Regions from separate parts of the Rhizobium sp. P2_G2 genome, predicted to be linked through region 1. Evidence: predicted binding sites of a transcription regulator. Region 1 holds the regulator's gene; the other holds the start of a gene.
What was found. Region 1 encodes PhoB, which activates phosphate uptake and scavenging genes when phosphate is short. Its sites were predicted from a motif close to TGTCATNNANCTGTCAT; they were not measured.

Region 1 (3,535 bases):
GGGCGGCCCGGCGGCCCTCGCCCTTGGCATTGTGGGCGGCGAGCGCCTCGGTGATTTCGGCCAGCCATTCGTCGAGCTGGCTTTCCGGCCGCGCATTGAGCGCCGGAAACGAGCCGACAATGCCGGCCTTGCACTGGGCGATCACCAGTTCCGGATGCGAGATGATGAACATGGGTGCGGCGACCAGCGGCAGCCTGAGATCGTCGCGGAGAATGGCGGGGAGCATGATAAGGTCCGGAATGCGCTAAGTTGGCGGCAGCCTATCCCTGGAAAGATGGTTTGTTCAACCTTGTATTTTCGTCGCGTGCGTCAGACCGCCATTTTTTGGCTGCAAAGCCGATATTAGCGGGGGAGGCATTCGGCTCGGAACTTGAAAAGGTGCTGGCGAATGATTACCCAAGGGTCATAATGAGAATGTCCCGCGTATCGAGGTATTTTAAAGCGTGAGTGGACTGGAACAGGCGATCCGCAACGCTCTGGACAGGGCCGAAAGGTCCAATCCGGAAATACGCGCGCGTATCTATCAGTCGGCGCGCAATGCACTCGATGCCGGCCTGCGCAAGCAGGACATCCACGACATGACGGTGATCGAGCGGCAGCGGCAGCGGCTGGAATTCACCATCCGCGCGATCGAGGACGAAGAACTCGAAAAGCTGCGCATGTCGGCGCGGCTCGACAAGATTTTCATCGAGAACACGCCGTTCGAGCCGCCGGAGGCGGTGCCTGAGCCCGATATCGCGCCGCCGGCGCCGGAGCGGTTCGTCGATGCGCCGCCGTCGGCCTGGCCTGAGCCGGCTCAGCCTTCACGGCGCGAGCCGCCGATTGTCGAGCCGGTGCGCCAGGCGGCGCAGCCGGTCACGCCCATGGCGGAGCCGGTCGTGGCGCGCGCGATACCGCCGGAGATCGAGGAAGACGGCGCGTTTTCCGATTTTTCGGCCACCCGCGATGAGCGCGCACCGTCCAAAGCCGGCGCAAGAACGCGGCGGGTCGAACCGGTGATCGACGCACCTTTGGTCGCCGAAGCGCGCGGCAAGGGACGGGCGCAAAATATCCGGCATGAGGAAGAGGATCCGGCCTGGGCCGAGCCTTCGACGCCGGAAGGGCGCAAGGTGGCGCCGCAGAAGCGTGCCGCGCGACGCCGGCGCGGCTCCTGGATCGTGTCGCTGTTCGTCTATTGCGTGCTGCTGGGCGTCATCGGCTTCGGTGCCTGGTGGGCCTATGCGACCGGCATGATCGGTGCGGCCATGCATGGCGGCGGCGATTTCGATTTCATCCCCAAGCAATTGCAGAGCGAGGATTTCGATCCGAAGGTGCCGCTGAAAACCCCGCTCGATCCGCTGCGCGGCTTTTCCGGCGATTGGGTGAGCGTGCTCAAGCCCGGCGACACCAGTGCGGTCAAGCCGGCGTCGCAGGCCAAGGTCAGCGACGTCACCGACAGCGACGGCAAGGCGATCATGATCATCTCGAATGCGCCGGACCAGGATGGCGAAGTGCGGATCGAGGTGCCGGCCGATGTGCTGAAGAATCTTGCGGGCAAGACCTCGACGCTGGCTGTGACGCTACGCGCCGATGGCGACAAACCGTCGCAGATCTATATCCAATGCGCCTTCGCCAGCCTCGGCGATTGCGGGCGGCATCGGTTCACGATCTCCAATGAGCGGGTGGATGAGCTGATCCAGGTGAAGTTTGATGGCAAGCAGGCGCCGAACGAGCCGGGGTTTGTGATCATCAACAGTGATCTGACTGGGCAGGGGCGGGCGATCCGGCTTTATGGGATCAGGATTGGGCCGGGGGCTTGAGCTGAAAGCAATGGCGCCTGGCGCCACCCCCCTCTGTCCTGCCGGACATCTCCCCCTCAAGGGGGGAGATTGGATGGGGCGCTCTTGCTGCCCCAAATTCCCATCGTGAATTCACTCTTCGTTGGCGATGTGGAGCGGTGAGCAAGCCTCTTGCCAATCTCCCCCCTTGAGGGGGAGATGTCCGGCAGGACAGAGGGGGGTGAACCGCAAACGCCAACGAAGCGAACGGCCAATCACACTTCCATCGCATACCCCGCACCGCGCACGGTGCGGATCACATCCGGCATGTTCGACAGATTGAGCGCCTTGCGCAACCGCCCGACATGGACGTCGACGGTGCGTTCGTCGACATAGATGTCGTGGCCCCAGACGCCGTCGAGCAGTTGCGAGCGGGAGAACACCCGGCCCGGCGACGACATGAAGAATTCCAGCAGCTTGAATTCCGTCGGTCCGAGGCGGATTTCGCGGGAGCGGCGGTGGACGCGGTAGGTTTCGCGGTCGAGCTCGACATCGCCGCATTTGAGGATCGAGGAAATGGCGTTGGGCCGCACCCGGCGCAGCATGGCCTTGATGCGGGCCATCAGTTCCGGGGTCGAGAACGGTTTGACGACATAGTCGTCGGCGCCGGTCGACAGGCCGCGGACGCGCTCGCTTTCCTCGCCGCGGGCGGTGAGCATGATCACCGGCAGGCGCTCGGTTTCGGGGCGCATCCTGAGCCGACGGCACAATTCGATGCCGGACACGCCGGGCAGCATCCAGTCGAGCAGCAACAGGTCCGGGACGCGCTCCTGCAGGCGGATATCCGCCTCGTCGCCGCGCGGGATCACCTCGACGTCATATCCCTCTGCTTCGAGGTTGTAGCTGAGCAGCGTGCCCAGCGCTTCCTCGTCTTCCACAACCATAATTCTCGGCTGCATGGTACTCTGCTCCGTCGGCAATCACGCCTGGCGCGTGCCCCGCGCCCAGGCGGCTGCGATTGTTACTACCGGCATAGTCTCGTCCGATGCCGGCGCTGATGATCGGCGGCCAGGGACGCCATTGGCGGCAGCTGGCCGAAATGCGCAATCGGCATCACTGGCCCGGCTGCACCACGGAAGCCGTATTGTCTTCCTTGACGCGTTCGCCGGTCGGCTGTTCGCCCGTCTTCATGTAGTAGATGGTTTCCGCGATATTGGTCGCATGGTCGCCGATGCGCTCGATGTTCTTGGCGCAGAACAGGAGATGCGTGCAGGGCGTGATGTTGCGCGGGTCTTCCATCATGTAGGTGAGCATTTCGCGGAACAGCGAGGTATAGACGGCGTCGATCTCGCCATCGCGCTGGCGGATCACCTCGGCCTTTTCCGCCGAGCGGGTGGCATAGACGTCGAGCACGTCCTTGAGCTGGGTCAGCGCCAGTTCGGAGAGATGTTCGATGCCGCGGGCGAGCGGCCGCGGAATGCCGGTGGTCTGCACGGCAATGACGCGCTTGGCGTTGGATTTGCCGAGATCGCCGACGCGTTCGAGATCGGCGGCGATGCGGATCGAACCGACGATCTCGCGCAGGTCCGACGCCACCGGCTGGCGCTTGGCGATCATCAGGATGGCGCTGTCGCCGATATCGCGCTCGGTCTGGTCCATGATCACGTCTTCCGAGATCACGCGCTGCGCCAGCGCCGAGTCCGACGTGACCAGCGCCTTGACCGAGTCGGAAACCATCTGCTCGGCCATGCCGCCCATTTCGGCGATGCGGCGGGAAA
Region 2 (3,535 bases), on a different contig from region 1:
CCAGCGCAGCGGATCGACGACCACCTGCTCGTGCGTGAACGGAAACGAACTGCGGGCATCGATGCCGCCCTCGCGCGCCCAGTTGAGCGCCAGATTGAGCCCATAGACGCCCCAGCCGAAGAAGCTGGAGATACCCCAGTGGATGACGACCTTCTGATTCATGATGCCCCGCAGCGCGATTCTGTTTGGAGCGGAGTTTACGGAAAGCGCGCCAGCGTTGAAAGAGGCTATTGGCGACGGTGAGGCATCATACTTCGCCAGCCACAGTCTGTTCTTGGTAGAGAGTATCAAATGCAACGATTGTGAAGCGCCACTCGATCCTTTTCTCTGGACGAGAAGAAAATACCGCGACCCATCACCGCATCTCTGTCTGCGACCTGGTGAAATCGATCTTCTTGTCCGGAAAAAACTTCGGCCCGATCACCCGGATGCTATCGTTCGGCACATAGTCCCGCACCTTGGGCTTGGCGACATTCTCCGCCACCAGATCCTTCTTCAGGCTCGGCCTGAGCGCCGGCTTGACCCAGACGATAGCGCTTTCCTTCTTAGGGATGCTCGCGGGATCGTCGACATAGGATTGCCGCCTCATCATCTCCTTGTAATAGAGTGAGAAGTTGCAGCCGCATTGCGGTTGGCTCCCCGGCTTTTCCACGCGGAATTTATAGGCCGTCGGCAGGTCCGAATAGGGATGGCCCGTCACCGCCGAGCGCATTTCGGAACTCTCCGACATCAGCGGATGGTAATAGAGTTCCGTCTCGGTGCCGGGGCACATCATCMAGCAGACCTGTGCGTCGCGCTGGAAATTCAGCGGCGAGGCATTCGACGAAACAGGAAAGTAAGCGCCGTCGCAGGTCCGTACGCACATGGTACGCAGGGTGCCGTTCGTCGCCGTGCCGCCGAGATCGACGAACTGGCTGCCGTGGTAGTCCGGTTCACCCGAGGGCACGCGGATCGTCTCGAAACCATTGGGATCGTCGCGCACCAAAGGCTCCGTGCCGTCCTCGCTTGGCGTGCTCACCAGTTGCGGCTCCTCGTTGCAGCGCTCTTGCTTGAGCGCGTCGATGATCTGCTGGCGCTTGTTGATGCCGCCTTCCGATGTCAGCGACACGCGCTTGTTTTCGAGGATTTCGAGATTGCGCTTCATCCGGTCCAGCTTGGCGCCGAGATGTTCGCATTTCATGGCATTCGGTCCGCCGATCACCATCAGGCTGCCGGAGGAACATCCGACCTTGCGCAAAGTGAGTTCGAGCACGGCAAGGCTCTGCTTCTGCGCATTGATGGCGCGGGCATATTTTTCCGCCTCGACATTGGGCTCATCATTGTCCGTCAGCGTGGCGAACTGAAAGCGGAGTTGATCACAGCTATCGGAGGCGACTGCATGAGCCGTCGGCAAAAGCCCGAGCAGCAACGCCGCGGCGGTCGTTCTCAGATAAGCGGTCATGGCTTGGTCTTCAGCGGCAAAAATGTCGTTTCGAGCTCAAAACATGCCCGAAAACCGTGAAGGCCGGCTTAATGGCAAGGGTAAATCTCGGCCTGTCATAAAGCTGATACAGGAGTCTGATTTTCGAGAGGCTAGATTTTCGTGAGGCAGGCTATGTCCGAAGAAGCAGAAACCCACGCTGACAATGTCGAGGCCCGCAGGTTTCGCACCATCTTCCTCTCGGACCTCCATCTCGGATCGAAGGCGGCGAAAGCGGACTTCCTCCTGGACTTCCTGCGCTGTCATGATGCGGAGACGATCATCCTGGTCGGCGACATCGTCGATGGCTGGCGGCTGAAGCGCTCGTGGCACTGGCCGCAGAACTGCAACGACGTCGTCCAGAAGCTGTTGCGCAAGGGCCGCAAGGGCGCCCGTATCGTTTACATCCCGGGCAATCATGACAGCTTCATGCGCGATTATCCGGGCGTGCATTTCGGCGGTATCGAAGTCGAGATGAACATCATCCACGAGGCGGCCGACGGCAAGCGTTACCTTGTGCTGCACGGCGACGAGTTCGATGTCGTCGTCCGCAACGCAAAATTCATCGCTCATCTCGGCGACTGGGCCTATGACATGGCCATGCTGCTCAACGTCTGGATCGCCAAGGTGCGCCGCGTTCTTGGCCTGCCCTATTGGTCGTTTTCGGCCTGGGCCAAGCAGCAAGTCAAGCGGGCCGTCAACTTCATCGGCGAGTTCCAGAACGTTGTCGCCGAAGAAGCTCGCCGCCATCAGGTCGACGGCGTCATCTGCGGCCACATCCATCACGCGATTATCGAGGATATAGGTGGCACCACCTATATCAACACGGGGGATTGGGTGGAAAGCTGCACGGCCATCGTCGAGCATTTCGATGGCAGCATGGAACTGATCCGCTGGCAGAATGTAGGCAATGTCAATCCGACCGACGGCCCGCTCGTGCCGATCCGCCTGCTGACCGCGCCGATCAAGGAGCCGCAGGCGGCGTAGAGCCTGTCCTGGCTTTGACTCGGCTCTTTCTGTTCGTCAGAACACGAAATTATCCTCGGTGAGATTGGCTTTCTCGAGCCCCTGGAGCAGCACGCTGTCCTGACCGGCGAAGATCATGACGCCGCCATGGACGTCCTTGACGTGATGATCCATGAGGTCGTTGAAATCGGTGATCGCGCTCCACTTGGAGACGTCGAGATGATCCGCAAACTGGCCCTCGACGAAGTTCTTTATGGTGTCCTTGCCGTCGCCTGTCGCAAACAGGAAGGTATCGGACGAAAACGCTGCGCCGGATAAAGTGTCGTCGCCTCGGCCGCCGGACAGAGTGTTGTCGACCCCCAAAGCCTTGATGACATTGTTGCCGGAATTGCCGAAAATCTCCTGTCCCTCTGCGCCGCTGGCGCCGGTGCCGTTGATATTGCCATGACCGAGCAGGCGCAGAATTTCGACATTGGCGCTCAACGTGTAGGACACGGTCGATTTGACCGTATCCGTGCCGTCATCCGCTGAGGTATTGGAAAATCCGATGGCCGCATTGTCGGTGATCAGCGTGTCGTCGCCGTCGCCGGCCGTGAAGGTGCCGGTAAAGGTGCCGCCGCGCGTGTCGAAAAGGTTGTTGCCGTTGCCGAGGCTGACATTTCCGTTGATCGTGCCGTGGTTGATGACCTTGTCGTTGCCATCCGATCCGGAAATGGCATCGAATTTCGATGTGACAACGCCTTCATTCCTGAAGGTAATCGATGTGCCCGGATCCGTGGAAAAGGAAATGCCGGTGCCGCCGGTGGACTTGATTTTGCCGTCGGCCGCATTGTCGATGATGGAATGGTTGCAATCGATCAGGTCGATGGAGGTGCCGCCGGTGACGATATCGCCGTGATTGGTCACATGGCTCCTCTTGCCAAAGATCATTATTCCCTCTTCGCTCGTGGATATCAGGCCGTCATTGACCATCGTCTGTTGATCGCCGCCCAGCCGGACGCCGGTCAAGCCATTGATGACGCCGCTCTTGCTGTTGGTGACGTTGGTTCCCTCGCCGTCCAGAAAGAACGTGATCGTGTGCTCGCCGTTGTTGGCGGTTACGTGGCCGTT

Region 2: AC1D06_RS27710 (UDP-2,3-diacylglucosamine diphosphatase) is a predicted target of PhoB. The motif match lies at 1,535-1,551, and genes of this name have one in related genera.

Annotation. Positions count from the first base shown of each region.
Region 1 is NZ_JBFUFF010000002.1:36,998-40,532, forward strand. It holds gene AC1D06_RS02490 (NAD(P)H-dependent flavin oxidoreductase) at 1-226, opposite strand, end outside; gene AC1D06_RS02495 (hypothetical protein) at 444-1,799, shown strand; gene phoB (phosphate regulon transcriptional regulator PhoB) at 2,033-2,716, opposite strand; gene phoU (phosphate signaling complex protein PhoU) at 2,871-3,535, opposite strand, start outside.
Region 2 is NZ_JBFUFF010000055.1:1,812-5,346, reverse strand. It holds gene AC1D06_RS27720 (glycosyltransferase family 4 protein) at 1-162, opposite strand, end outside; gene AC1D06_RS27715 (DUF2865 domain-containing protein) at 356-1,441, opposite strand; gene AC1D06_RS27710 (UDP-2,3-diacylglucosamine diphosphatase) at 1,595-2,446, shown strand; gene AC1D06_RS27705 (hypothetical protein) at 2,483-3,535, opposite strand, start outside.